4 regions of the Streptomyces sp. NBC_01390 genome follow, and region 1 is predicted to be linked to each of the others. Evidence: riboswitches for the same ligand, from Rfam matches in the RefSeq annotation. Region 1 holds a riboswitch; each other region holds the start of a gene.
What was found. A riboswitch is a leader RNA that binds a small molecule or an ion and turns the genes downstream of it on or off. The one in region 1 is predicted to bind cobalamin.

Region 1 (7,322 bases):
AGGAGCAGGGCTGGGGACAGATCGAGAAGTGGCAGATCGAGGAGCACATCCGCGCGCTGGACATACCCACAACGATCCTGCGTCCCGCCGGGTTCATGGAGGACTTCACCAGCCCCGCGCGGTTCTTCCAGAACGGCTCACTGAACGTCCCCTGGCACGACGACCTGGTCATGCAGCTCATCGCCATCGCCGACACCGGCGCCTTCGCCGCCCTGGCCTTCGCCGACCCGGACGCCTACCTGGGCAGGGCCATCGAGATCACCGGCGACCGGCTCACCGCCCCCCAGATTGCCGAAAAGCTCAGCGCTGCGGCCGGACGTCCCGTCCCGCACACCCAGATCCCGGTCGATGTCCTGTGGAAGCACGATCCCGAGGTCGCGAAAGTCTTCACCTGGGCGAACACCACCTACTACGACAGCGACCTCGCCCCGCTGCGCAGGGCCCACCCGGGCGTCATGGACTTCCGCGCCTGGCTCAACCACTCCGGCAGGGCCCGCCTCAAAACACAGTTGGCCGCCACCGCGGACTGACGAGGCCGCTCACACAACGAGGGGCCGAACGGCCCTCGCCGTCGAAACCCCGGACAGCTGGGGTTCAAGGGCGCCCGGTGGACGGACCGAGACAGACGGGCAGGTGGGTGGGTGGGCCCCCTCACTCCTCCGGAGGAAACACCGCCTCCCCACCCTCCAGCAGCGTGATCATGATCGCCTCCACCGGGCAGTTCTCCGCCGCCGCCAGCACCTTCTCGTTGGCGTCCCGGTCCGGTTCGACCGGGTGGGACTGCATCCCGGTGTCGAGGCGGAACCCGTCCGGGGCCCGGTGGACGCACTGGGCCGAGCCGATGCACAGCGAGCGGTCCACCTCCACGTGCCAGCGATCGCCCATGCCCGTTACCCCTCCCAGCCGGCCGGGAGGTGGATCATCTTGTGCTCCAGGAACTCGCTGAAGCCCTCGGGCCCGAACTCCCGCCCCAGCCCCGAGTTCTTGTAGCCGCCGAACGGGCCGAGCATGTCGAGGCTGAACGTGTTCACCGAGTACGTGCCGGTACGGACCTGCCGGGCGACCTCGATGCCGTGCGCGACGTCGGCCGTCCACACGCTGCCGGAGAGCCCGTAGTCGGAGTCGTTGGCGATCTTCACGGCCTCGGACTCGTCGCCGTACGGGAGGAGGCAGATGACCGGGCCGAAGATCTCCTCGCGGGCGATGCGCATCGAGTTGTCGACGTCGCCGAAGAGGGTCGGTTCGACGTACCAGCCTCGGTCGAGGCCGGCCGGGCGTCCGCCGCCGGTGAGGATCTTCGCGCCCTCCTCCTGGCCGATGCGGATGTAGTCGAGGTTGCGCTGCTGCTGGCGCCGCGCGACCAGTGGGCCGACCTGGGTCGCCGGGTCGAGCGGGTCGCCGACCACCAGCGCGCTCGCGGCCTGGGCGAAGGCGTCCGCGAACTCGTCGTAGCGGGAGCGCGGGAGGAGGATGCGGGTCTGGGCGACGCACGCCTGGCCGTTGTTCATCCAGGCCGCGCCGACGATGCCGGGGACGGTGGTGTCGAGGTCGGCGTCGGGGAGGACGACGGCCGCCGACTTGCCGCCCAACTCCAGTGTCACCCGGGTGAGTTGGCGGGAGGCCACCTCCATCACGCGCTTGCCCGCGGCGACCGAGCCGGTGAAGGAGACCTTGTCGATGCCGGGGTGCCCGACGAGGTACTCGCTGACCTCGCGGTCGGCCGGGAGGATGGAGAGGACGCCGGGCGGCAGTCCGGCCTCCTTCGTTATCTCCGCGAGGATGTACGCGTCGAGGGGCGACTCCGGCGACGGCTTCAGGACCGCCGTGCAGCCGGCGAGCAGCGCGGGCGCGAGTTTGGCCGCCGCGGTGAACTGCGGGACGTTCCAGGGGACCACGGCGGCGACGACGCCCACCGGTTCGCGCCGGACGAGGATGCGGCCGAGAACGCCTTCGCGCGACTCCTCGTACGTGAAGTCGCGGGCGACGGTGATCGCCGCGTCCCACACCATCATCGCGCCGAGGGCCTGGGCGAGGATGCTCCAGGAGTACGGGGAGCCGTTCTCGGAGGAGATGACGCGGCCGATCTCCTCGTAGCGTGCGGCGATTCCGTCCTTGATGCGGGTGACGACGGCGATCCGCTCGTCGAGGGTCATCCTCGGCCAGGGTCCCTCGTCGAAGGCGGTGCGCGCGACGGCGACGGCCCGGTCGACGTCGGCCCGCGACGCGTGCGGCACACGGCCGAAGACCTCTTCGGTGTGCGGGGAGATGACCTCGATGACGTCCTTGCCGAGGGGGTCGGTCAACTCCCCGCCGATGAACAGCTGTCCGTGTTCCACGAGCTCGGTCATGGCCGACTGCCTCTCGCCGACTGCCTCTCCGGGTACCGTCTCTGACGGTTCGTCAGATAGATGGATACGGAGAGAGTTACCAGTTCCCTCCGGAGGAGTCCACAGCTCGCGCACCACTACGAGGTATACGGGGTGTACGAGGTAGGCGACTCGGGCTCCCATTGAAACCGGTTCTAGTTATGATTGCCTGCAGCCCAGCCACAGGGGAGCCCATGACACAGGTGTCGACGCAGGTGACCGATCACGGCGGGGGCGTACGGTCCCTCCGGGTGCCCATCCCGAACAACCCCCTCGGCTACACGCTGGTGTACGTCGTCGACACGGACAGCGGACCGGTGCTCATCGACACGGGCTGGGACGACCCGCTGTCCTGGGACACCCTCGTCGAGGGCCTGGCGGCGTGCGGCACGGCGGTCGGCGAGATCCACGGCATGGTGATCACCCACCACCACCCGGACCACCACGGCCTGTCCGGCCAGGTCCGCGAGGCGTCCGGGGCGTGGATCGCGATGCACGAGGCCGACATCGCGCTCGTCCGGCGGACCCGCGACAACCGGGCCGAGCGCTGGTTCGGTTACATGACCGCGAAGCTGGCGGCGGCCGGAGCACCGGCCGACCATGTGGCGACCCTGGGCAGAACACCCGCCGGCATCCTCCCGAACTTCTCGCCGGCGCTGCCCGACCGCGAGATCGTCCCCGGCGAACTCCTCGACCTCCCCGGCCGCCGACTGCGCGCGATCTGGACGCCGGGCCACACCCCGGGCCATGTCTGCCTCCACCTGGAGGAGGCCCACCCGGCCCAACTCCCGGGCAACGGCCGCCTGTTCTCGGGCGATCATCTGCTCCCCGGGATCACCCCGCACATCGGCCTGTACGAGGACCCGGAGGACACGACGGCGCCCGACCCGCTCGGCGACTACCTCGACTCCCTGGAGCGCATCGGCCGACTGGCCCCGGCGGAGGTCCTCCCGGCCCACCGCCACGCCTTTCCGGACGCGACCGTGCGCGTACAGGAACTCCTCGACCACCACGACGAACGCCTCGCCGGCCTCCGCGCCCTTCTCACCACCCCCCTCACCCCCTGGCAGCTGGCGGAACGCATGGAGTGGAACCGCCCCTGGGCCGAAATCCCCCCGGGCTCAAGGAACATCGCGGTCTCGGAGGCGGAAGCCCACGTCCGCCGACTGGTCAAACTGGGCCAGGCGGAGGCGGTGACGGGGAGCGAGCCGGTGACGTACGTGGCGGTCTGACAGCGGCGTGAACTCGGTGCCGTTTGCACGGACCGGTACAGTGGGCAGGTCGTATCACACCCGTACAGGGGGAAGCCGGTGCAAATCCGGCGCTGACCCGCAACCGTGAGCAGCCTGGGCGTTCGTCAGGGGCTGTGAGCCGGATTGCCCTGTGCGGATCGTGACCGGCTCGCGTCGCCGGCGGTCCGCCGGTGCACGGCACCGTCGAGGGATACGGAGCCGAGCCGCCCGGGGTGTCCCGTGCTGTCCGGCTCCCCGCAGGGAGAGGCACCCGCCGATCATGAATGTCCGCCGCAGCGCCACGGCTCTGGCCGTCATCGCCGTCACTCTGGCCGGCGGCGGTCAGGCGTCCGCCGCCTCGCCGTCCCCCTCGGCCGCCCTCCCCGCCGGGCTGTACGGCACCGGCGACCCCACCTACGACGGGGTCTGGCGCCAGTCCCTCGCGCTGCTCGCGCAGGACACCGTCGGGGTGAAGCCGGCCGCCTCGGCCGTGGACTGGCTGGCCGGGCAGCAGTGCGCGAGCGGTGCCTTCGCGCCGTTCCGGGCGGACAGCGGTACGGCCTGCGACGCCAAGACCCTCGTCGACACCAACAGCACCGGCGCCGCCGTCCAGGCGCTCGCCGCCCTCGGCGGGCAGGACGCGGGGGTCGGCAAGGCCGTCGCCTGGCTGAAGTCCGTACAGAACACGGACGGCGGCTGGGGGTACGCGGCCGGCGGGGCCAGCGACGCGAACTCCACCTCCGTGGTCGTCGGAGCCCTCGCCGCGGCCGGTGAGGAGCCCGGCACGGTCGCCAAGGGCGGCAGGTCCCCGTACGACCTGCTGTTGAAGCTGGCTCTTCCGTGCGACGCGACCGGCGGGGGCGCCTTCGCCTACCAGCCGGACAAGAAGGGCGCTCTCGCCGCCAACGACGACGCGACGGCCGCGGCCGTGGTCGGCGTACTGGGGAAGGGGTTCGCCGGGGAGGCCATGAAGCCGACCGGGACCGCTTCGGCCTGCTCGGACTCCGACGATCCCGGGCAGGCCGCTCGTAACGGCGCCGCCCACCTCGTACAGGCCCTCGCCAAGGACAAGCACCTCACCTCCGCGCTGGCCGGGGCCAAGGACCAGCCCGACTACGGCAACACCGCCGATGCCGTCGTCGCCCTCGCGACGGCCGGCCAGGGGCAGCGGGCGGCCGACGCGTGGCGCTGGCTGGAGGCGAACGCCGGGCCGTGGGCGAAGGGGGCGGGGCCGGCCGCGTACGCGCAGCTGATCCTCGCGGCGCACGCCGAGACCGCCGATCCGCGCGACTTCGGCGGCCAGGATCTGGTGACACTCCTCAACGCGACCGGTCCGGCGCCCGAGTCCGTCCCGGCCTCCGTCTCTCCGACACCGGCCGCCCATGACAGTGCCAAGGACACCGACAAGGACAGCGGCAAGGACGACGGGAACGGGTTCGGGACGCTCTGGACCGTCGGGGTGTTCCTCGTCGCCGGTATCGGCATCGGTTTCCTGATCAGCGGACGCAACAAGAGGAAGCAGCAGCCGTGATCCGGCGCCGCGCGCTCCCGCTCCTGGTGGCCGCCCTCCTCCTCGGCCTCTGGGCGAGCGCCGGGCAGGCCCAGGCCGTCGGCTACCGCTACTGGTCCTTCTGGGAGCGCGACGGCGGCGCGTGGACGTACGCCACACAGGGGCCGTCGACCGCCCGGCCCTCCGACGGTGACGTCCAGGGTTTCCGTTTCGCCGTGAGCCAGGACTCGAAGGGCGCTGCCCGGCCGCGCGCCGACGCCGTGTTCGGGGTCGTCTGCGCCAGGACGCCGGCGCGGGACGGCCACAAGCGGGTGGCGCTCGTCATCGACTTCGGTACGTCGGCCGACGCGCCGTCCGGCGGGAGTCCGCCCGCGCCGCGTACGGCGTGCGCCCGGGTGTCCCCCGACGCGACCACGGCGGACGCCCTCGCGTCGGTCGCGGGTCCCCTGCGGTACAACGCGAGCGCGTTGCTCTGCGCGATCTCCGGGTATCCGCGCACGGGCTGCGGCGAGACGGTGGGGGCGGGCAAGTCCGCCGGGGCCACGGATACGGAGACGGAGTCGGACGGCGGCCCGTCCGTCGGCCTGCTCGCGGGGATCGCGGCCGTCGTGGCGCTCGGCGGGGCGGCGATCTGGCAGACGCGGCGCCGCCGCCATGCGTGAGCGCTCCGCTGGATACGCGGGTCGTCGTTCACCTCAGGCCGGTGGGGGCTGGTCGCGCAGTTCCCCGCGCCCCTTTCGGGACGCGAGTTCGCACCCGACCTCAGCAGTGCCGCTCAGCCACATCAGCCGCGGCCGGAACGCTTCTGCGTCCCTGCACCCCGGGGCCTGGTGGGTCTGGTCCCTGGGGCTCGGGACCGCCGCCACCCGTACCACCAACCCCCTTCTCCTGGGCCTCCTCATCGCTGTGGCCGGTTACGTCGTGGCCACGCATCGCACCGACGCCCCTTGGGCCCGTTCCTACACCGCCTTCGTCAAGCTCGGTCTGGCCGTCCTCGTCATCCGGCTCGTCTTCGCCGTGGTCCTCGGCTCCCCGATCCCCGGCTCGCGCGTCCTGCTCACGCTCCCCGAACTGCCCCTCCCCCACTGGGCGCAGGGGGTACGCGTCGGTGGCCGGGTGACCGCCGAGGGGCTGGTCTTCGCCCTGTACGACGGTCTGCGGCTGGCCACGCTGCTGATCTGCGTCGGCGCCGCCAACGCCCTCGCGAACCCGGCCCGCCTCCTCAAGTCCCTCCCCGGCGCCCTGTACGAGATCGGTGTCGCGGTCGTCGTGGCCCTCACCTTCGCGCCGAACCTCGTCGCGGACGTCCAGCGGCTGCGTGCCGCCCGCCGGCTGCGCGGCCGTCCCGACCGGGGCGTACGGGGGCTGCTGCAGGTCGGACTCCCGGTACTGGAGGGCGCGTTGGAGCGGTCGGTCGCGCTGGCCGCGGCGATGGAGGCGCGCGGCTACGGCCGCTCCGCCGAGGTCCCGGCCGGCGTCCGCCGTACGACCGGCGCGCTCACCCTGGGCGGCCTGCTCGGCGTCTGCGCGGGCACGTACGGGCTGCTGACGGCGGCGGGCGGCACCTACGGGCTGCCGGTGCTGCTGGCCGGGCTGGCGGCGGCGCTGGGCGGGCTGTGGCTCGGGGGCCGGCGTTCCCTTCGCACCCGGTACCGGCCGGACGTGTGGGGCGTACGGGCGTGGCTGGTCGCGGGGTCGGGGGTGCTGGTGGCGGCGCTGATGATCCTCGCCGCCGGGTCCGCCGGCTCGGCGGCGCTGCGTCCCGGCGTCGTGCCACTGGAGTCGCCGACCCTGCCACTGTGGCCGGCGGCTGCCGTGCTGCTGGGTCTGCTCCCGGCCTTCGTGGCCTCAAGTCCCGTGCCCCGTATGCCCATTGCTGCCGAGGAGCCGTCGTGATTCGCTTCGAGGACGTCTCCGTGACCTACGAGGACGCCGCCGAACCCGCCTGTCGGCACGTCGACTTCGAGGTGCCGGAGGGTGAACTGGTCCTGCTGGTCGGCCCGTCGGGGGTCGGCAAGTCGACGGTGCTGGGCGCCGTGAGCGGGCTCGTCCCGCACTTCACCGGGGGCACCCTGCGTGGCCGGGTGACCGTGGCCGGCCGTGACACCCGCACCCACAGGCCGCGCGAACTCGCCGACGTGGTCGGCACGGTGGGCCAGGACCCGCTCGCCCACTTCGTGACGGACGTCGTCGAGGACGAACTCGCCTACGGAA
Region 2 (7,322 bases), 3.1 Mb from region 1:
ACCTCACCTTCGGCAAGGGCGGCCCCCACCTGTGCCTGGGCAACCTGCTCGCCCGCACCGAGATCCGCATCATGTTCGAGGAACTGATCCCGCGCCTCGCCGGCATCCGCCTCGCCGGCGACGTCCCCCGGGTCCGCTCCAACTTCGTCAACGGCATCAAGAAACTGCCGGTCGAGGTCACCCTCGCCTGACCGCCTGTACACAGAGCTGTGGCCACCCGGACCGCCGGGTGCCCACAGCTCTGTGTGTTTGCGGCGGCAACACTCTGAGCGCGGCCGTTCGGAAGGGCATGGTCACACCAAATGCCGTACCGCATACGGCGCCGACCGGAGTCCTCGTCCGCCGTAGGGCAACAGCTAACCGACGAGGTCAGCAGCCTGCTGGCACGGATGGCCTTCCACCAGGCGTGGCTCCAGATCGAGGCCACGACCGTCGCGGGCCCCTACCCAAGCCTCGTGGCCACGGCGCGCGGAAGCCGGTGCACAGATGAGCCTCGCCTGGCAGCAGCCACCGATCACCAGCGACAGCGGCATGAACCTCGGGATCCCGTATCCCCGGGACCGATCGAACGCGGCCAAGGCCACTGCATCAAAGTGATGCGTCGCCACCTGTGAGAACGCGCGTGATCTTGGTGCCAACTATCCCTCTTTTGTGCCAACTAAAAGTCCTCGTCACAAAGACCTCAGCGCCGCACCCTCGGCATCCCCAGCCCGATCCACGAGATGATCTCCCGCTGGATCTCGTTGTTGCCGCCTCCGAAGGTGAAGATCACCGCCGATCGGTAGCCGCGTTCCAGTTCGCCGTGGAGTATCTCGCCGGCCGAGCCCTCCTTCAGCGCGCCCGGGGCGGCGACGATCTCCAGGAGCCAGGCGTAGGCCTCGCGTCGGGCCTCGGAGCCGTAGACCTTGACCGCCGAGGCGTCCTGGGGGGTGAGGGTGCCTTCCTGGACGGCGTTCACCATCTGCCAGTTGAGGAGCTTCATCGCGTCGAGCTTGGTGTGGATCTGCGCCAGGCGGCGGCGCACCCACGGCAGGTCGACGACACGGCGGCCGTCGGCGAGCTTGGTCTCCATCGCCCAGCGCTGGACCTCGTGCAGGGAGCGGATGGCCATCGTGCCGTGAGCGGCGAGGGTGACGCGCTCGTGGTTGAGCTGGTTGGTGATCAGCCGCCAGCCCTGGTTCTCCTCGCCGACCCGGTGGGCGACGGGTACGCGGACGTTCTCGTAGTAGCTGGCGGTGGTGTCGTGCGAGGCGAGGGTGCGGATGAGGGTGCAGGAGTAGCCGGGGTCGGTGGTCGGCACGAGGAGCATGGTGATGCCCTTGTGCGGCGGGGCGTCCGGGTCCGTGCGCACGGCGAGCCACACCCAGTCCGCCGTGTCGCCGTTCGTCGTCCAGATCTTGTGGCCGTTGACCGTGTAGTGGCCGGTGGCTTCGTCGCCGTCCCGTACCGCCCGCGTCTTGAGTGCGGCCAGGTCGGTGCCCGCCTCCGGCTCGCTGTAGCCGATCGCGAAGTCGATCTCGCCGGCGAGGATCTTCGGGAGGAAGTACGCCTTCTGCTCGTCGCTGCCGTACCGCATGATCGTCGGGCCGACGGTGTTGAGCGCCATGAGCGGCAGCGGTACGCCCGCCTGGGCGGCCTCGTCGAAGAAGATGAACTGTTCCATCGGGCTCAGGCCGCGCCCCCCGTACTCCTGCGGCCAGCCGACGCCGAGCCAGCGGTCGGCGCCGAGCCGACGGATGGTCTCGCGGTAGAAGCGCTTCTGGGCGACGTGGTCACTGAAGCGTGAGTAGGCGCGGTCCGGCACCAACTCGGCGAAATAGGTGCGCAGTTCGGTGCGCAGCTGCTGCTGCTCGGGCGTGTATTCGAGATGCACGGCGCCTCCTGCTGGCTCCCCAAGGCCGGACCTGTCGGCGCACACGGTAGAACGTGTTCCAGAAATTGGGAATGGCGGTGCGTGTACGGGTCCACGCGCGCCTGAGGGGGTCCCGGATGTCCGGGACCCCCTCAGACCAGTGCGGCGAACCGCTCAGTGCGCCACAGGAGTTGCCTGCGGTTCGGTGCCGCTCGCGCCGACGGCCGCTGCCTTCCTCGGAACGAGCAGCCGTTCCGCCATCAGTCCGAAGACCAGGCCGAACGCGGTCCACATCGTCACCTGGATGCCGAGCGTGGCCACCCGGTACCGCCACAGAAGGCTCGCGGAGAAGCCCTCCGGGACCTCGTTGGTGAACGACGGCAGGAACGCGTACGCGAGTCCCACCACGAGGACGAGGAAGGCGCTCGCCGCGAGCGTCGCGTTCCAGTTGCCCAGGCGCGGCGCGAGGCGCTTGCCCAGGATGACCGCGCCGACGGCCAGCAGCACGCTGAGCGCGACCATCAGGAAGAACAGCGCGGTGCGCTGGTTGAGGGTGTCGGGGTCGCCGACGGCGGGCGGGTTGGCCGGGTACTTGAGGAACGGCACGACGTACACCGCGAGCAGGCCGGCCCCCGAGAGGAGCAGCGCGGTCGCGCGCGGCCCGAAGCGGCCGATCCGGCCGAGCGCGAAGCAGTACGCGAGGGCGGCGATACCGCCGAACGCGACGCCGTACACGAGGACACCGGTGCCCAGGCCCACGGTGGACTGCAACGCACGGGAGACCAGGGCCTGTTCGGCGTGCCCGTGGGCCTCGTGCATCTTCTCGAACGCGATCGCGTCGTCGACGAGCGGCTCGGCGAAGACGTACGCGACGACCCAGACGAGCACACCCGCGACCAGGCCCGCGAGCATGCCGCGGACCAGGAGGTTTCTGACCGTTGTGGAGTTCATGAGCTCGTGTGCGTTCCCTGTCCTCGTCAGTGGCAGGGGAAGCCGAGCAGGTGGCGGGCGTCGTGCACCCATTCGTGCACACCCTCGCCGGAGACCAGGGAGGTGGCGCCCTGTTCGGCGCCGACGAAGTAGAGCAGCACCAGCATCAGCACGCCGAAGAAGACCGCCCAGGGGGTGATCGCGCCGATCGGCAGTTTCTCGGGTACGGCGGTGGGTGCGGCGGTCGGCTGAATCGCGGACTGTGCCATGACAGACCTCCTGGGGGAACTCGCGTCCCGTATCGGTGGTGCGGAGGACGACAGTCACGGGTCTGACTTGCCCCCGGGCCGCACCAGGCGGGTGCGTACGGGGCTTACAGTGGCGCGACCGTGCCGGATTCCCACCGGCTTCCGTCGAACCGTCGTCAATATCGTCGTGAAGGTACCGCGAAGCGGGGGTTCGGCCAAGGGCGCGTGGGACGGCGTACGGCGCGGCGGTGCGCCGTACGGTGCCTCAAGTTCCGTGCATGACAACGAATATTGGGGCGGAATGAGCGCGGGAGAGACCGGATGACGAGCCGAGTGATGTTGATCTCACCGGCGATCAGCGCGGCCCTGCGGGAGGCCCGTTTCGACGACGACTGTTCCCTGGACGAGTCGGGGCTGCGGCTCGCCCTGGCGGCGGCAGGGAGCCTGCCGGCAGTGTCCACGGTCTGGGTCTCCCCCACCGCGCGCTGCCGCGAGACGGCCCGGGCACTGGTCCTCGACGCCGGTTCGGTACCGGGGCCGGCCGGTCTGGACGCGGGCCGCTGGCGCGGCGCGACCCTGACCGAGGTGACGGAGAAGGAGCCGGAAGCGCTGGCCCAGTGGCTGACCGACCCTCAGTCGGCCCCGCACGGCGGGGAGTCGGTCCGCGGGCTCTGCGACCGGATCGCCCACTGGCTGGACGGGACGGCGGCGCGGGTCACGGGCCGGACGGTGGCGGTTGTCGAGCCTGAGGTCGTACGGGCGGCGACGGTACGAGCGCTCGGTGCGCCGGAGTCGGCGTTCTGGCGGATCGACGTTCCGCCGTTGACGGCAACGGAGTTGAGCGGCCGGGCGGGGCACTGGAATGTGCGCCTTGGCCGGCCGCTTGGTGCGCCGCACGACACGTAGGGGGCGTTCGGTCGTGAACCCGGGGTTCACGACGCGGATCGGCGCGCGCGGCTCACATGCTGTCGTCCCACGGGCGGGGGCGTCCGGGACGTGAACCGGCGGGTTCGCGGGGCAGCGTGGCTCACCTGCCGTCATCTCGCGGGCGAGGGTATTCGGAGGTGAACCGGCGCGTTCACGGCGCGGTGCGGCTCACGCGCCGTCGGCCTCCGGGCGAGGCGCCCGGATGGGAACCGGTCGGTCACGGCACGGTGCGGCTCACGCGCCGTCGGCCCACAGGCGAGGGTGTCCGGACGTGGACCGGCGGTTCATGGCGCGGTGCGGCTCACGCGCTGTCGGTCCCGCGGCGCGGGGTGTCCAGCGTCCAGGCGAAGTCCTTGCATGCCTGTGCGCACTCGCGGCATGCCTTCGCCGTGTCCTGGCCGCCGGAGTGGTCGTCGAAGACCTGGGCGGTTTCGAGGCAGACCGTGCCGCACCACTCCAGTTGGACCCGGAGGGCGGCCTCGTCCTGGTCCGCCTGTTCGGAGAGCAGGCGGCACGTCGCGTCGCACACCTCCGCGCACAGGATGCCCTTGCGGCGCGCGAGGGCATCCTCGGGAGACCCGTCCGGGTCCGCGACACTGGCGCGCAGCGCACATGAGCGCGCGCACTCGGTGCACGCCTGCGCACAGACGAAGCGGTCCTCCAGGAACCGGAAGAGTTCCTGCTGCGTAGTTGTAGTGGTTGTTGTAGTTGTAGGGGTCACGCCGGTCGAGTTGCCGTTGCGAGGGCCGTCAAACCCCTTGGTTCAGCTGTCGTAGTCGACCGTCAGTGTCTCCGACACCGGGAACGACTGGCAGGTCAGGACGTAGCCCGCGTCGACCTCGGCGGGTTCGAGGGCGTAGTTGCGGCGCATGTCCACCTCTCCCGAAGTGACCAGCGCCCGGCAGGTGCCGCAGACGCCGCCCTTGCAGGCGAACGGCAGGTCCGGGCGGGTGCGCGCGGCGCCGTCCAGGACGGTCGCCTCCCGGGACAGCGCGGTGGTGGTGGAGCGGCCGTCGAGGGTGACCGTGACCCGGCTCACCGGGCCCTCAGTGACCATGTCCGGGTGCTGGACCTGGCGGACCGGCTGGTCGTCGGCGTAGAAGAGTTCCTGGTGGACCCGGGCCGGGGGCACGCCCAGCTTCGCCAGCAGTTGCTGGGCGTCGCGGACCATGCCGTGCGGTCCGCACAGCCACCAGTGGTCGGTGCCCGGGACGTCGACGAGGCCCGCGAGGAGCGCGGCGAGGCGTTCGGCGTCCAGCCGTCCCGACAGCAGCTCGGCCTCGCGCGGCTCGCGCGACAGTACGTGCCCCAGCTGGAAGCGCGTACGGTACAGGTCCTTCAGGTCCGCCAGTTCGTCGGCGAACATCACGGTGTCCGTACGCCGGTTGCCGTACAGGAGGGTGACCTGTGAGCGGTCGTCGGCGGCCAGGACCGACTCGGCGATCGACATCATCGGGGTGATGCCGGAGCCGGCGGCGATCAGGACGTGGCTGCCGGACGCGGTGAGGTCGGGGGTGAAGGCGCCGGTCGGCGTCATCACGTCGAGCACGTCACCGGGGCGTACGCCGTCGACCAGCCAGGACGAGAACAGGCCGCCGGGCACCACCCGTACGCCGATACGGGGTCGTTCGCCGGCCGGGGCGCAGATCGAGTACGACCGGCGCTCCTCACGCCCCTCGAACTCCCGGCGCAGGGTGAGGGACTGTCCCGGTGCGAAGGCGTACTCGGCGGCCAGGTCCGGCGGCACCTCGAAGGCGACGGCGACGGCGTCCGCGCACAGTCGCCGCACGTCGGCGACCTTCAGGGTGTGGAAGACCGGGCGACGGCGTACCGGAACCGTGGTCGGGGCGGTGGGCGCGGCCATCAGATCTCCTTGACGTACTCGAACGGCTCGCGGCAGGTGTGGCAGCGCCACAGGGCCTTGCAGGAGGTGGCGGCGAAGCGGGAGGTCTCCTCGGTGTCCGCCGAGCCGCAGCGGGGGCAGGGGACCGTGTGCCGGGTCGGCAGCAGCGAGAGGGCGACCGGGCCGCGCGGGGCCGCGCCGGGCGGGGCGATGCCGTGTTCGGTGAGCTTGCGGCGGCCGGATTCGGTGATCCAGTCGCTGGTCCAGGGCGGATCGAGAACCGTACGGATCTCCACGCGCGCGTACCCCGCCGCCCGCAGCCGGACGGCGACGGCGGCGCGCATCTCGGCCATCGCCGGGCAGCCCGAGTAGGTCGGGGTCAGGCTCGCCACCACCGTCCCGTCCCCGGTCAGCTCCACGTCTCGCAGGACGCCGAGGTCGGCCAGGGTCAGCATGGGCAGTTCGGGGTCCGGCACCCGCGCGGCGATGCGGCGGGCGCGCCGGACGTCCTCGATCCCGGTCACGGTACCGGCCCCGGTCACCATGTCGCCTCCGGGTGGGCGCGGGCCACGCTCTGCAACTCGGCGAGCAGCGGTGCGAGATGCTCGGTGTGCTGTCCGTCGCGGCCGGTGCCCTGCGTCGGTGCGACGTGCGGCATGGGCAGCCCGGTGGCCGCCGTGACCTGCCGCAGCACCTCCACGACTTCGCCCCGGACGTCGTACGCCGTGAACAACTCGCCGAGACGGGGCGCGACTTCGTCCAGGGCGGTGCGCGTCCGCCGGTGGGACTCGTCGGTGCCGTCGCCGAGCCTGACGGCCCACTCGGCCGCGTACTGACGGTGGTACGTCAGCTCCTTGACCCCCTTCGCGGCGATCGCGGCGAGCACCGGATCGCGGTGGGCGGCGAGCCGTTCGAAGTGCGCGAGCCGCCAGCTGGACAGCACCAGCAGCCGCACGATCGAGAACGCGAAGTCCCCGTTCGGCAGTTCGGCCAGCCGCACGTTGCGGAAGTCGTCGGCGTCCCTGAGATAGGCGTACGCGTCCTCGTCGCGCCCGGTGCCGTCGACCTGGCCGGCGCGCGCGTACAGCAGACGGGCCTGGCCGAGCAGGTCGAGGCCGATGTTGGCGAGCGCGACCTCCTCCTCCAGCTCGGGGGCGCGGGTGCACCACTCGGCCAGTCGCTGGGCCGACACCAGGGCGTCGTCGGCGAGTTCGACGCAGGTCGCGGCCAGTTCGCCGGCGTCGACGCCTTCGGGCACGGTGGTGTCGACGCCGTACAGGGGGTCCTCGAACCCGGTGCCGAAGGCCCAGCGGGCGTCGCTGCCGTCGTCGTGCCCCTCGGCGAGGGAGAGGTAGACGTGCTCGTCGTCCTGGCTGTGGGCGAGGTGGTTGTCGCTGTCGCTGTGGATGCCGTTGTCACTGTTGTTGTCGTTGTCGCTCATGTCTGCTGCTCCTCCTCCCGGCTAGATGTGGGGGACGTCGTCGGGGATGTCGTAGAAGGTCGGGTGGCGGTAGACCTTGTC
Region 3 (7,322 bases), 4.7 Mb from region 1:
GCTGCTGGGCGGCATCTGGATCCTGCAGACCTTCCCGGCCCTCGTCGGCGGCCTGTTCACCCGCTGGTTCCACCGCTGGGCCCTGCTGGCCGGCTGGGCGGTCGGCATGCTGTACGGCACGCTGGCGGCGTACGGGGTCGCGTCTCCGACGCAGAAGCACTTCGGTGGCAGCGCGAAGGAGATCCCCGGGATCGGTGAGATCGGTTACATCGGCCTGACGGCGTTCGTCCTGAACGTCGTCGTCACGGTGGTCCTCACCTTCGTGCTGAAGGCGCTGAAGGCGCCGGACGGTGTGGACGAGACGGTGGCGTCGGACTACACGGCCGACGCGGGGGATCCGGGCGTGGCGGTGGAGCTGCCGCCGGCCACGGCGGGCGCCGGCCACTGAAGGCGCGGGACCGGCCGGAAGGTTCCGGTCCGAACCTAGTCCCGCGTCCGTCTGGCCATCGCGTCCCAGAAGTGGTCCAGTTCGCGGACCCGCATGCCGACCCAGTGCGGGGTCTTCCTCCGCAGCCCCCGGGGGAGCCAGCGCCGGACGCTGCCGGGCAGCAGAGCCTGTTGCTGACGGCAGAACGGCTCGCGGATCTCTCCCCGGGGCAGGCCGCCCCGGGGAGGGTACGGGCAGAGCTGGAACGTGCAGTCGGGCAGACAGGTCGAGCCCGGTGCGGGCGGGGTGGACGTGCCGATACGCAGCCCGGGACACAGCGGCTCCCGGTCCGTGCGGATGCACGGCGGCAACGACACTCCGGGCTGTTCCATGCGGGCCAGGCGCTCCTCGACCTCGTCGGGGTGCCCGTCCCGTTCGACGAGGTTCAGCATCACCAGTACGTCGGCGACGAGACGTTGGGCGCGCGGGTCGAGGGTGCTCCAGCCGACCGAGGGCGGAATCCACAGGCTGTGCCTGCGGTATTGGCCGGTGCTGCCCGCACGGGCGCCGATGTTGTCGGCGATGCCCTTCTCGTCGATCCAGAGGAACCGCTCGGGCTGTCCGGTCTCCAGGGCGAGGGCAGCCAGGTAACCGGCCTCGGCGACGAACGGATGCAGGCACCGCCGGGCCGGTTCGCCGGGCTGGTCCGGGTGCCCCGGCGCCGCGTTCACCCTGCCCGCCATCGACAGCCAGCGTTTCACCGTCTGCACGGCGGTGGCCCCGCCCAGCTGCTGGGACGGATGGTGCCCGTCGGGTCGGCCGCCGGCGTTGTCCGGGAGCTCCCACAGGCACAGTGCCTGGAGCAGGCTGAGCTGCGCGTACCAGCAGCGTGACTGCTGGAGCACGGTCTCCGCCTGACGGATCAGGTCGCCGCGGCCGTCCAGGTAGGTGTTCGGGTGCCGTTGGCGTCGGTTGGCCGCGTACTTGAAGCCCTGGGCCAGTGCGACCTCCAGGGCGAGCGGCAGATCGGGGGCACCGCCGGTGAACTCCGGATCGAGGTGGCGCAGCCACTTGGCGAGGCGTTCCTTGGCCTCGTCGCGGTGGGCCTCGTCGACGGAACCCAGGAGCATCGGGAGCATCCAGGCCCGCATCACGAACTCCCGGAACAGATCGACCCGTTGCTCGTGGTAGTGCCGGTTCAGTTCCTTGCGGTCCTTCTGCAGCCGCCCCATGTCCTCGGCCGACACGCCCCCCGGGGACGTACGGTCCGCCCGCGCCTGCCCCATGCGGGCGGACCAGGCCACGTACTCCTGTCTCTTCCACGCCTTCAGCTTGTCCAGCCGGTCGTTGTACTCCTTCACGGGGTCGCTGTTCAGGCCGACCCGCTCGCGGATCACGGCGAACGCCGCGTTGCCGCCGGTGCCGAACTCCTGGGCCGCGACCAGGCGGATGGAGTAGGAGGGTTCCTGGATGCCCAGTCGGAAGAGCTCCCAGTACAGCGGGGTGGTGTCGATACGGGCGGAGACCTTCCGCAGCGCGGCACCCAGTTGTTTGAGCACTCTGCGCTTGGCGTCCCGCAGGGTGCTCCGGTCCCCCTTGATGTCGGCCCAGTGTTCGCGCACCGCGGTGACGATCTCGATCAGCTTTCGCGGGTCGTCCTCGGCACTCTCGATCTCCAGGGCGGCCGCGTAGAGGTCCAGGGCCTTGGGGTCGTCGGTGCGGAGGCCCGCGGCGGCACACAGCCGATGAGCGAGCGGGCGACCCCTCACCGGCGCCTGCCGTACCAGTTCCGCGATCTCCTTCCGCAGCTCCGCCCGCACACCGTGGCCCCGCTCGGGAGGGTTCGCCGCCGAGTGACGGGACAGCAGGACGAGGGCGATGAGCAGTTCACGGCTGGGACCGGGCGGCTGGAGCGACTGCTCGGCCAGGTCGCCGGCTTCCCGCTCGCCCAGGTGGTTCAGCAGGCGACAGCCGAAGTAGGCCTGGATGATGCTGTGCGGGAAGCGAACTCTGTGCTCGGACCCCTCCACCAGTCGGAGCTTGTTCGCGTGGGCCGCGAAGCGCGCGAGGACGGCATGACACTGGTCCAGGTTGCCCTCGCGCAGCCGCCTGCGTTCCGCGTCGCCGAGCCGCTCGCACAACGCGTTCCAGATCCGGCGCCGATGCCAGTCGGTGAGGGTGTTACCGCGTTTGCCGTACTGGTCGAAGCCGCGGCCGGCCCACAGGTGCTCGGCTCGGGCCCGCGCGCGCCGTGCCGGGCCCGGGTGCAGGATGTCCGGGTCGAGCAGCTCCGCGAAGCCGACCTCCAGCTTGTCCTGGAGCAGTCCGACGCAGGCCAGGGCCGAGACCACTTCGAGCGTGTCGCGACGCTCCTGCGGGGACAGCGCGACGTCCTCGCGCAGCTTTCCCTCGCACAGCGCCTCGGTCCAGGTCTCCATCAGCCACAGCCGCAGGGTCGCGCGGTCGCGGCTGCGGGTGTTCATGTGCCGAGGGTCGTCGCCTGGACGGTCGTGCTCCAGGATTCCCCGCCGATGGAGTTCCCGGGCGATCTGGAGGTAGATCGGCGACTCCGTCACCTCCGCCGTCTCCACGATCCAGTCCACCCGGCGCTCGTCGGTCTCCGGTACGCCCGCCGCGACGAAGCGCAGCGCCGCCTCCTCACTGAGCGGTTCCAGCTCCACGATCGCAGCCGAGGTGGTCTCCAACGGGCTGTGCGGCCGGGATGCGATGACCAGGGGCAGCTTCTCCTCGCGGGCGCGCTCGATGGCCCGGCGGATGACGTTGTCCCGGTTCTGCTGCCCGCCGTCGTCGAGAAGGGCTTCCTCCAGACCGTCGGCGAGGACGACCGGCTTGTCGTCGGCGAGGAGTTGCTGCCACACCCGGTCGGTCTTGCTGCGCGCCAGAATGCCCTTGGGCGCCTCCTGCGCGAAGCGCTGCCTCGCCAGGCGTTCGAAGCTCAGGTCGGCGCCGTCGGCCGCGTCCCTCAGCCTGACCGGCACCGGTACCGCGTTCTGGCGGGCCAGGAGTTCGGTGAGCCGTACGAGGACCGCGGTCTTCCCCGCTCCGACGCCGCCGACGAGCAGATACGGCCGCCGGGTGTCGCGCTCCCGCAGCCGCTCGGCGATGACCTGGGCGATGTCCTCGCGGCCCACGACCTCGGCGGTGTCGTATCCGGCGGTGGGCACCAGCCGGCGCGGATCCCGCAGCGTCTTGGTGAGATAGCGCCGTTTGGTCCAGCGGTACCACCAGAACAGGAAGAGCGCGGCGGCGATCGAGGCGGCGAGGATCGGACCGACGAACTTGAAGACGGTCTCGAACCCCTCGTTGCCCTGCCGCCACTTCTCGAAGCCGGTCGTGTCGTGCGTGATGAAGATGAACAGGCCCTCCCCGACCCAGGCGAGCAACGCCAGCACGGCGACCAGCCAGATCGTCCTGGTGACGTTGGCGTAGGAGAGCCATCGGCGCCATTTCCTGGGGCGGGTGGCACCTCGGCGGGCCTCCAGACGGATCGTCAGGGAGTGCCAGCGGCCGACGAACCCGTGGCCGACCCGGTGTCCCGCCCGTCTGAGGGCGAGGGTGGCCATCGGCGCGTCGCGCGGTCGCTCCTTGCAGGGCGGACGGCGGACAACCCTCGTCATGGCGTTCTCCCTGCGAGTTCCGAAAGCGGTTCCCGGGACGGAGGGCCGGCGGGAGAGGATTCGCGCGGCGCCGACGGTCACTTCCATGGAATCACTCCGGGCGCGCTTCGCAACCCGGGCGTCCGGCACCACGCGGGGCGTCCGGGAACATCGGGTTTCGTCCGCACCCGGGCTGGACGGAAGTCTCCCGCCACACCGGACGAACTCGCCCTGATCGGCTGTCAGCTGACGCTCTGAAACCGCCCCGACACAACATCTGGGGGTGGCGTGACGGGTGAGCACAAGATGTATGCTCGTGCTCGCTGTCGCCGCAGGGGAATCCGGTGTGAATCCGGAACTGTCCCGCAACGGTGTACTCGTGCACGTTTGTGCGCTTGGCCAGTCCGAGGACCTGCCGACGGTGTGCCCGGCCGACCGGTCCGGGTGCCTGACGTCCGGGCCTCGTGGAGTGGGCCGGTGGACGCACGCGTGCCCGTAAGGCGTCCGTGTGCCCCGCTGCCCTCCGCAAGGCCCCGTGCCGAGCGAGGGAGAGCCCCCCTGTGACCATCGCGCCAGCCGAACCGGCTTCAGCGACCCCAGAGGCCGCAGTCGAGACGGACGGTCCTGGTACCGCGCTGCTGCGGACCCTGACCGAGCTGACCGCCGACCTTCCCGACGCCGACCCCGGCCGGGTCGCCGCCGCCGCGCTGCGCGGCCGGTCCGCGCGGGCCGACGTGTCGGAGCTGCGCGAGCTGGCCACCGAGGCGGCGGCCGGCCTCATCTCCGAGGACCCCGCCTACTCCCGGCTGGCCGCCCGGCTACTGACCGTCACCATCGCAGCGGAGGCCGCCTCACAGGGCGTCACCTCCTTCTCCGAGTCGGTCGCGGTCGGGCACCGGGAGGGCCTGATCGCCGACCGCACCGCCGAGTTCGTCCGGCTGCACACGGACCGTCTCGACGCCCTGATCGACATCGAGGGCGACGACCGCTTCGGGTACTTCGGGCTGCGCACGCTGTACAGCCGCTACCTTCTGCGCCACCCGATCACCCGCCGGGTCGTCGAGACGCCCCAGCACTTCATGCTGCGGGTGGCGAGCGGTCTCGCCGAGGACGACACCGTGCGGGCGCTGGACGAGGTCGCCGCGCTCTACCGGCTGATGAGCCGCCTCGACTACCTCCCCTCCTCCCCCACCCTCTTCAACTCCGGTACCCGGCACCCCCAGATGTCGTCCTGCTACCTCCTCGACTCCCCCGTCGACGAGCTGGACTCCATCTACGACCGCTACCACCAGGTCGCCCGGCTCTCCAAGCACGCCGGTGGCATCGGGCTGTCGTACTCCCGTATCCGCAGCCGCGGTTCGCTGATCCGGGGCACCAACGGGCACTCCAACGGCATCGTGCCGTTCCTGAAGACGCTGGACGCCTCCGTCGCCGCCGTGAACCAGGGCGGCCGGCGCAAGGGTGCCGCCGCGGTCTACCTGGAGACCTGGCACTCCGACATCGAGGAGTTCCTGGAGCTGCGCGACAACACGGGTGAGGACGCCCGCCGTACGCACAACCTGAACCTCGCGCACTGGATCCCGGACGAGTTCATGCGCCGGGTGGACACGGACGCCCTCTGGTCGCTCTTCTCCCCCTCCGACGTGCCCGAACTGGTCGACCTGTGGGGCGCCGAGTTCGACGCCGCCTACCGCGCGGCCGAGGAGGCCGGGCTCGCCCGGAAGACCATCCCGGCCCGCGATCTGTACGGCCGCATGATGCGTACCCTCGCGCAGACCGGCCAAGGCTGGATGACCTTCAAGGACGCGGCCAACCGCACCGCCAACCAGACGGCCGAGCCGGGCAGTGTCGTCCACTCCTCGAACCTGTGCACGGAGATCCTGGAGGTCACGGACGACGGGGAGACGGCGGTCTGCAACCTGGGTTCCGTGAACCTCGGGGCGTTCGTCGACACGGCGGCCGGTGACATCGACTGGGAGCGGCTGGACGAGACGGTCCGTACCGCCGTCACCTTCCTCGACCGGGTCGTCGACATCAACTTCTACCCGACCGAGCAGGCGGGCCGCTCGAACGCCCGGTGGCGCCCGGTCGGCCTGGGCGCCATGGGCCTCCAGGACGTCTTCTTCCAGCTGCGCGTCCCCTTCGACTCGCCCGAGGCCAAGACCCTCTCCACGCGGATCGCCGAGCGGATCATGCTCGCCGCGTACGAGGCCTCCGCCGACCTCGCCGAGCGCAACGGTCCACTGCCGGCCTGGGAGAAGACCCGTACCGCCCGTGGTGTGCTGCACCCCGACCACTACGACGTCGAGCTGAACTGGCCCGAGCGCTGGTCGGCGCTGCGGGCACGTATCGCCTCGACCGGGATGCGCAACTCCCTGCTCCTGGCGATCGCGCCCACCGCCACCATCGCCTCGATCGCCGGCGTGTACGAGTGCATCGAGCCGCAGGTGTCCAACCTGTTCAAGCGCGAGACGCTGTCCGGCGAGTTCCTCCAGGTCAACTCGTATCTGGTACGGGAGCTGAAGGACCTCGGCGTGTGGGACGCCCGCACCCGGGAGGCGCTGCGCGAGTCGAACGGCTCGGTGCAGGACTTCGCCTGGATCCCGGCCGACGTACGGGCGTTGTACCGCACGGCGTGGGAGATCCCGCAGCGCGGCCTCATCGACATGGCCGCCGCCCGGACGCCGTTCCTGGACCAGGCGCAGTCCCTGAACCTGTTCCTGGAGACGCCGACGATCGGCAAGCTGTCGTCGATGTACGCGTATGCCTGGAAGTCGGGCCTGAAGACGACGTACTACCTGCGCTCACGCCCGGCGACCCGCATCGCCCGCGCCGCGCAGGCACAGGCCGAGAAGACCGTCCCCGTCCAGCAGGTCGCCGACCCCGACGCCGTCGCCTGCTCCCTTGAGAACCCCGAGTCCTGCGAGGCCTGCCAGTAATGACCACCGCACCTGAGAAGACCGAGAAGAACCTTCTCGACCCGGGCTTCGAGCTGACCCTCCGTCCCATGCGCTACCCGGACTTCTACGAGCGCTACCGGGACGCCATCAAGAACACCTGGACCGTCGAGGAGGTCGACCTCCACTCGGACGTCTCCGACCTGGCGAAGCTGTCCGAGGGTGAGCGGCACATGATCGGCCGGCTGGTCGCGTTCTTCGCGACGGGCGACTCGATCGTGGCCAACAACCTGGTGCTGACGCTCTACAAGCACATCAACTCCCCCGAGGCGCGGCTCTACCTGAGCCGGCAGCTCTTCGAGGAGGCCGTGCACGTCCAGTTCTATCTGACGCTGCTCGACACCTATCTCCCCGATCCGGCGGACCGGGCCGCCGCCTTCG
Region 4 (7,322 bases), 780 kb from region 1:
CCGGCGAGCAGCTCGTACAGTCCCGCGTCGGCTCCGCGCAGTGAACCGCAGTACACGGGAAGGGCGTTGGCCCCCCGTGCCTCGATCGCCTCGCACAGCGTGTCGACGAACCCGGTGTTGCCGCTGAGCTCGTGGGCCCGGTAGAAGAGCACCCCGATGGTCGGACGGCCGCTCTCGCGGGCGTACGAGCCGTGCACCCCGTACTCGGGCATCTTCTGCGGCTCGACGAACCCCTCGCCGGTCAGCAGCACGGTGTCGGACAGGAACCGTGCCAGCTCCACGAGGTTGGCGGGGCCGCCCTCGACGAGATAGCGCAGCGCCTCCGCGACCACCCCGGCGGGCACCGACGACTCGGCCATCAACTCGGCGTCGGGCACGGCCTCCCCGCCGAGCAGCACGGTGGGCACACCGGACGACTTCAGGTAGGCGAGCCCGTCCTCCCAGGCGCGCTTGCCGCCCAGCAGCCGTACGACGGCGATGTCCGCGCCCTCGACGAGCGCGGGCAGCTCCTCCGCGACATCCACCCGGGTCGGATTGCCGATCCGGTACGAGACACCGGAGGCGGCCCGGGCCGCCAGCAGGTCCGTGTCGGCGGTCGACAACAACAACACTGTGCTCATGCGGGTGCTCCCGGTGGAATGAAGGGCAGTCCTTGCGGCGCGCCCGACTCGATGAGCCGCCAGAGCGCGTCGGTGTCCGCGTGCTGTTCGACGAGATCGCCGAGCAGGTCGAGCTGTTCCTCGCGCAGCGCGGCGAAGGAGGTGTCGGCGGCCGGCACGAAACGGCGGCCCGCGGCGGCGGCCACCTCCCGCAGGAACGCCCGCCGGAACCCGTCGGACTCGAGCGAGCCGTGCCAGTGCGTACCCCAGACGCCGCCGACCCGGCACCCGTCCAGGAAGGGCTCGCCTCCCGCGACCTCGGCGACGCCGTGATGGATCTCGTATCCCTCGACGTGTTCGCCGAGGGCGGTGCCGACGGGCCGGGTGAGGGTCTTCTCCCGGGCGAACCGCACCCGGACGGGAAGGACCCCGAGCCCGTCGACATGGCCCTGTCGGCTCTCGACCTCGTCCTCGATGTGCTCGCCGAGGATCTGGAAGCCACCGCAGATGCCGAGCACGGGCCGCCCCTCGGCGGCGCGGCGGTTGATGGCGTCGGCGAGGCCGCGCTCCCGCAGCCACGCCAGCGCCTTCACCGTCCCGCGCGTGCCCGGAACGACGACGAGGTCGGCGTCGGCCAGTTCCTCCGGCCGGTCCACGAACCGCACCACGACGCCCGGTTCGGCGGCGAGCGCGTCGACGTCGGTGAAGTTGGACATCAGCGGGACCGCGCACACGGCCACCCGGAGCAAGTCCTCCCCGACGGGCGGCGAGACGTTCGACTCCCGCACGGTCCCCCGCAGCGAGACCCGAAGCCCATCCTCCTCGTCGATGCCGAGCCCGTGCCGGAAGGGCAGCACACCGTAGGTCGGCCGGCCGGTGAGCCCCTGGAGCATGTCGAGCCCCGGTTCCAGCAGGGACACGTCCCCCCGGAACTTGTTCACGAGGAACCCGGCGACGAGCGCCTGGTCCTCGGGAGACAGCAGGGCGACGGTCCCGAAGAAGGAGGCGAAGACGCCGCCCCGGTCGATGTCGCCGACGACGAGGACAGGGAGCCGGGCATTCCTGGCGATCCCCATGTTCACGATGTCGGTCCGTCTGAGGTTGATCTCAGCCGGGCTCCCGGCCCCCTCACAGATCACCGCGTCATACGTGCCCCGCAGTTCGGCGAGGCACTCCAGCACGGTCCCGAGAAGTCGCTGCTGTCGTCCCCCGTGATATCCACGGGCGCTCATTTCCCCCACCGGCTTCCCCATGAGCACGACCTGACTGCTCTGGTCGCCCCCCGGCTTCAGCAGCACGGGATTCATGAGGGCGGTGGGTTCCACCCGGCACGCCTGCGCCTGCATGGCCTGCGCCCGCCCGATCTCGGCACCCTCGCGCGTGACGAAGGAGTTGAGGGACATGTTCTGCGCCTTGAACGGCGCGACCCTGACCCCCTGCCGCACCAGCCACCGGCAGATCCCGGCGGTGACGACACTCTTGCCGGCGTCGGAGGTGGTCCCCGCGACGAGCAGCCCCCCACCGAGGCCCCCGCCACTCATGGGGTGCGTCATGCGGTGCGCCCCTTCACCAGGGCCCGCGCGGCGACACTGACGCCGAGCGCGAGCACACCGACGCGACGGGACAGCCGTACCGCCCGTTCGATGTCGTGAACCTCCACAGCACGCCCCTCCTGGTTCAGCACCGGCCGATGCTCGACCCGTCCGCCGTAGGACAGGGTCCCGCCGAGCCGCACGCCCAGGGCGCCCGCGAAAGAAGCCTCCACGGGCCCGGCGTTGGGACTCGGATGCTTACCGGCGTCGTCCCGCCAGGCCTGTACGGCCCCGCGAGGATCCCCACCGGTGAGCGTGGCCAGGACGGCGGTGAGCCGCGCCCCCGGCCACCCCGCCACATCGTCCAGCCGGGCGGCGGCCCACCCGTACCGCCGGTACCGGTCCGACCTGTGACCCACCATCGCGTCAAGGGTGTTGACGGCCCGGAACCCGACCAGCCCGGGCACCCCGCCCAAGGCGCCCCACACCAGCGCGCCCACCACGGCGTCGGAGGTGTTCTCGGCGACGGACTCGACGACCGCCCGGGCGATCCCGGCGGAGTCGAGAGCCTGCGGATCCCGCCCGCACAGATGGGGCAGCCGCTCCCGCGCGCCCTCGACGTCCCCGGTCTCCAGCGACCGGCCGATGGCCCGCGCCTCCCGGCCCAGGGAGGTACCGCCGACGACGGCCCAGGTGGCGGCGGCGGTGAGAGCGACAGAAGCGGTACGGGACGGACGTGCGAGGCAACCGGCCGCCGCGGCAAGGGAGACGGCGCCTCCCACACACACGGCGGTGTGCAGCGCGCCCCACCCGCGATGGTCCCGCCACAGGACCTGTTCGACGGCGCCGGCGGCCCGCCCGAACGCGGCGACCGGATGCCCGCGGCGAGGGTCGCCCAGGATCAGATCAGCGAGGAGTCCGGCGGTGGCGCCGTACGCGAAGACGCGATCGGCACGCATCGGCTCAGCCGGCCAGGGGATCGGGCAGCGATCCGGTGCTGTACCTCGAACGCGAACGGCAGCCGAGCATGGCGATATGTCCTCACTCAGGGTGTCCACGCCCTGGTTCGACGAGACCGGCGGCAAGAGTTCCTGGCTCCCGGGGTTACCTACCCCGGTGACAGTGGCGGGACCGCGCCGGATTCACACCGGCTTCCTCTTCTGCTGCCGTACATGGCTCCGGCAGTCCACCACGGGCCCGGAACACCCGTCAACTTGCCGTTGACCTGGAAAGGAGGACTGTGCTGAGCCCCACACCACGACCGGATCGGGGCGACGAAAAACGCCCGCCGCGCCCCTGACCACCAGCGAGGCGGCCACGGTCACGGCGGGCGAGGAGGATGTACGCGGCCCTCAGGCCACGATCAGATAGATGCCGTACGCCACCACCGCCGCACAGGCGGCGAAGCACGCGTACGCGCCGGTGACCGCCAGCCCCGCCGACTCGCCCTGCGCGACCGCCCGTTCGCGGTGGGAGAGCCCGATGATGCCCAGGGTGAACACGCCCACCATGGCCACGGTGATGACGAGACTGACGCCGAAGACGGAGCCGAGGGCCGCCCAGTCGATCTTCATGTTGCTTCCTTACCGGACTCAGAGGGCCGTGGCCGACGGCTGGACCGCGACCTCGGCGGGGGCCGTGGCCGGGGCCGGGATGGTGGCCGTCAGGTCGTCGGCGACAGTGCCTGCCGGAGGCGGGGTCACGGCGGCGACGGCCGTCGTGACGACGCCGGCGGGCTCGGCGTTCGCCGCGGTCCCGCCCTCGACGTGGTTGACGTTGGTGTGGTCGATGACCTCGCGGCGCGACACGACCCAGATCGCCGTGCTCGACGCGATGAGGAAGAGGGCCACCAGAGCCGTGCCCCAGCTGCCGAAACCGGTGACGTACTCCGCCAGCGCGCCCACGAGAGCCGCGGCGGGCAGGGTCAGTCCCCAGGCCACGAACATCCGGGTCGCCGTCGACCAGCGGACCACGCCGCCCTTGCGGCCGAGGCCCGCGCCCATCACCGAACCGGACACCGAGTGCGTGGTGGAGAGGGAGAAACCGAGGTGGGAGGAGGCCAGGATGACCGTCGCCGCACTGGTCTGGGCGGCGAAGCCCTGCTGCGGCTGAAGGTCGGTCAGACCCTTGCCCATCGTACGGATGATGCGCCAGCCGCCCAGGTAGGTGCCGAGCGCGATGGCCATGCCCGCGGAGAGGATGACCCATACCGGGGGATCGGAGTCGGGAGCGACGGCGCCGCCGGCGACCAGGGCGAGGGTGATGATGCCCATCGTCTTCTGCGCGTCGTTCGTGCCGTGGGCCAGCGACACCAGGCCCGCGGAGGCGATCTGGCCGACCCGGAAGCCCTTCTCGGCCGCCTTGCCCTCGGCCCGCTTGGCCCCGAGCGTGTACGACAGCCGCGTTGCCAGCATGGCCGCGATGCCCGCCACCAGCGGGGCGGCGATCGCCGGGATCAGCACCTTCGTCACCAGCACGTCGCCGTGGACGGCGCCCGTGCCCGCCGAGGCGATGGTCGCGCCGATCAGGCCGCCCATGAGGGCGTGCGAGGAACTGGACGGAAGCCCGACCAGCCAGGTCAGCAGGTTCCAGAGGATCGCGCCGACCAGCGCCGCGAAGATCACCTCGGGACGGATACCGCTCTCGTCGACGAGGCCCTTGGAGATCGTGTTGGCGACCTCGACGGAAAGGAAGGCGCCCACGAGGTTGAGCACGGCCGACATGGCGACCGCGACCTTGGGCTTGAGCGCACCGGTCGAGATGGTGGTCGCCATAGCGTTGGCGGTGTCGTGGAAACCGTTCGTGAAATCGAACGCAAGCGCGGTGACGACCACGATCGCGAGGATCAGCGAGAAGCTTTCCATTTACCCAGATTTCTTCCGTACGGTATTGGCTGTTGGACCGTAGGCAACCTGAATGAACGGAAGATGAACTGGCGGGGGATGCCGGATGACCGGAAACGGAGCACCGTTCCGTCGGGGCCGTCGGACGCCCGGCGCCGCCCGTGCCTGGCAGGATCGGCACATGGTTGAGGGGCGACGGGACGGACGTGACGTGCGGGACGAGGCGCGGGGGCCCGCCGGGCCGGACGAGTTGGCGCGGGCCTGGGCGGGGCTCGTCGCGACGGCCCGTCGCACGGTGGCCGACGGTCTGGTGGTCGGCACCTCGGGCAACGTCTCCGTGCGCGTCGGGGACACCGTCCTGGTCACCCCGTCCGGCGTTCCGTACGACCGGCTCACCCCCGAGGGCGTCGTCGGCGTCGACCTGACCGGCCGCCAGATCCTCGGCACCCTGACCCCGACGAGCGAACTGCCCATGCATCTCGCCGTCTACCGCGCCACCGACGCCCGCGCGGTCGTCCACACGCACGCCGTCCACGCGACCGCCGTCTCGACACTCGTACGAGAGCTGCCGCTGATCCACTACATGGCCGGCGACCTCGGCGGCCCCGTCCGAGTAGCCCCGTACGCGACCTACGGCACGCAGGAGCTGGCGGAGAACATGCTCGCGGCCCTGGTCGACCGGGCCGCCTGCCTCCTCCAGAACCACGGCACGATCGTCCACGGCGCCACCCTCGACCAGGCGTACGACCGCACAGCCCAGCTGGAGTGGATGTGCCGCGTCTGGCTGACGGCGTCGTCCGTACCCGGACTGTCCCCGACGCTCCTCTCGGAGGACCAGGTGGGAGAGGCGGCGGAGCGGCTCAAGGGGTACGGGCAGCGGGGGTAGGAAGGGCCACGGGTAACGGGTGCGGTGTACGGGGGAGAGAGGCCGCATCCGGCAGCCTCCTCCCGCTGGCCGTCGGAGCGCTCCGCAAGGACACTGGGTCCGTGCGCCCAGTCACCGCGGCGGCCGCGGCCGTCACCGCAGCCCTGGCAGCAGGCGCGGCCAGTGTCGCCGCCGGCCGTTACGCCAGCGACGCCGCCCTCAAGGCGCCGCCGGGCAGGCCACTGCCCACCGAACCCCGGCTCACCGTGCACTCCACCGCCGCCGGCCGGGTCGTACTCACCCGTGCCCTGGCCTCCCAGCGCCCCGGCACCTACGGCCTCGCCGGTGACGGCTCCCACGCCGTCGTCGGTCCCGTCCTGAACCACGCGACCCACTCCGCCGACACCGTCGTACGCCGCCTCGAACGGGTCAGCCACGGCACCCTGGAACCCCGCGACAAGGTCTGGCTCACCCCGAACGTCCACGTCGGCGACCCCGGCACCGCTCTCGGGCTCGACCACCTCGACATCGAGATCCCCGGCGAACTCGGCGCCCTGCCCGCGTGGTTCGTGCCCGGCGCCCGCAACACCTGGGTGATCACCGTGCACGGCCTCGGCACCACCCGCGAGCACCCCCTGAACGTGCTGCCCTTCCTGCACCGCCAGCGCTTCCCCGTCCTCGACATCGCCTACCGGGGCGATCCCGGCGCGCCCCGGCCCTCGGACGGCCTCGGCCACCTCGGCGAGACCGAGTGGCGCGACCTCGACGCGGCCATCCGGCACGCCCTGCGCCACGGCGCCGAGCACGTCGTCCTCTACGGCTGGTCCACCGGCGCCACCATGGCCCTGCGGGCCGCCGCCCACTCCTCGCTGCGCGACCGGGTCTCCGGGCTGGTCCTGGACTCTCCGGTGCTCAACTGGGAGACCACCCTGCGCGCCCTCGCCACGGCACGCCGCACGCCCGGCGCGCTGCTCCCGCTGGCGGTACGGGCCGCCCAGGGCCGCACCGGGCTGCACGGCGACCGCATCGACGAGGCCGCCGACCCCGCCCGCCTCACCGTCCCGGCACTGATCTTCCACGGCCCCACCGACACGATCGCCCCCTGGACCCCCTCCCGCCGCCTGGCCGCCCGCCGCCCCGACCTGCTCACCCTGCACCAGGTCCCCGACGCCCCACACGGCGCGATGTGGAACGCGAACCCACAAACCTACGAGGAAACCCTCCGCCGCTTCCTGACCCCCCTCATGTAGCCGCCGCGCGGGTGGCCCGCTTCCGCCGGTTGCCCGCTCCCGGCGGTGCCCGCCGACCTCGCAGCTTCCCAGTGGTCCAGTCCGTCCCGCCCGTCCCCGGTGACTCCTGCCGTTCACCCTCCTCTCAGTGGTCCCTTCCGCCCCGGCAGTCACGTCCGCCACTTGCCCCGGGAAACGCCTGGTCCGCAACCGCTCAACCTCGGGCGGCGCCCCTCCGCACCCCCTTCCGTTTA

Region 2: it holds a riboswitch for cobalamin, as region 1 does, so the genes downstream of both, OG241_RS02490 (CbtB-domain containing protein) here and OG241_RS16635 (prenyltransferase/squalene oxidase repeat-containing protein) in region 1, are expected to answer to the same signal.
Region 3: it holds a riboswitch for cobalamin, as region 1 does, so the genes downstream of both, OG241_RS37885 (ribonucleoside-diphosphate reductase subunit alpha) here and OG241_RS16635 (prenyltransferase/squalene oxidase repeat-containing protein) in region 1, are expected to answer to the same signal.
Region 4: it holds a riboswitch for cobalamin, as region 1 does, so the genes downstream of both, OG241_RS13065 (cobalamin biosynthesis protein) here and OG241_RS16635 (prenyltransferase/squalene oxidase repeat-containing protein) in region 1, are expected to answer to the same signal.

Annotation. Positions count from the first base shown of each region.
Region 1 is NZ_CP109551.1:3,709,600-3,716,921, forward strand. Features, by position in the region: gene OG241_RS16615 (NmrA/HSCARG family protein) at 1-530, shown strand, start outside; gene OG241_RS16620 (ferredoxin) at 652-885, opposite strand; gene OG241_RS16625 (aldehyde dehydrogenase) at 891-2,348, opposite strand; gene OG241_RS16630 (MBL fold metallo-hydrolase) at 2,561-3,598, shown strand; cobalamin riboswitch at 3,618-3,769, shown strand; gene OG241_RS16635 (prenyltransferase/squalene oxidase repeat-containing protein) at 3,879-5,129, shown strand; gene OG241_RS16640 (SCO2322 family protein) at 5,126-5,770, shown strand; gene OG241_RS16645 (energy-coupling factor transporter transmembrane component T) at 5,763-7,004, shown strand; gene OG241_RS16650 (ABC transporter ATP-binding protein) at 7,001-7,322, shown strand, end outside.
Region 2 is NZ_CP109551.1:589,481-596,802, forward strand. Features, by position in the region: gene OG241_RS02475 (cytochrome P450) at 1-191, shown strand, start outside; gene OG241_RS02480 (acyl-CoA dehydrogenase family protein) at 683-1,873, opposite strand; gene OG241_RS02485 (CbtA family protein) at 2,027-2,803, opposite strand; gene OG241_RS02490 (CbtB-domain containing protein) at 2,830-3,051, opposite strand; cobalamin riboswitch at 3,091-3,247, opposite strand; gene OG241_RS02495 (histidine phosphatase family protein) at 3,352-3,936, shown strand; gene OG241_RS02500 (ferredoxin) at 4,259-4,678, opposite strand; gene paaE (1,2-phenylacetyl-CoA epoxidase subunit PaaE) at 4,721-5,821, opposite strand; gene paaD (1,2-phenylacetyl-CoA epoxidase subunit PaaD) at 5,821-6,345, opposite strand; gene paaC (1,2-phenylacetyl-CoA epoxidase subunit PaaC) at 6,339-7,241, opposite strand; gene paaB (1,2-phenylacetyl-CoA epoxidase subunit PaaB) at 7,263-7,322, opposite strand, start outside.
Region 3 is NZ_CP109551.1:8,387,427-8,394,748, reverse strand. Features, by position in the region: gene mctP (monocarboxylate uptake permease MctP) at 1-388, shown strand, start outside; gene OG241_RS37890 (ATP-binding protein) at 424-4,005, opposite strand; cobalamin riboswitch at 4,278-4,419, shown strand; gene OG241_RS37885 (ribonucleoside-diphosphate reductase subunit alpha) at 4,545-6,923, shown strand; gene OG241_RS37880 (ribonucleotide-diphosphate reductase subunit beta) at 6,923-7,322, shown strand, end outside.
Region 4 is NZ_CP109551.1:2,928,243-2,935,564, reverse strand. Features, by position in the region: gene cobN (cobaltochelatase subunit CobN) at 1-620, opposite strand, end outside; gene OG241_RS13070 (cobyric acid synthase) at 617-2,152, opposite strand; gene OG241_RS13065 (cobalamin biosynthesis protein) at 2,149-3,090, opposite strand; cobalamin riboswitch at 3,194-3,337, opposite strand; gene OG241_RS13060 (hypothetical protein) at 3,484-3,705, opposite strand; gene OG241_RS13055 (anion permease) at 3,724-4,995, opposite strand; gene OG241_RS13050 (class II aldolase/adducin family protein) at 5,156-5,860, shown strand; gene OG241_RS13045 (alpha/beta hydrolase family protein) at 5,962-7,089, shown strand.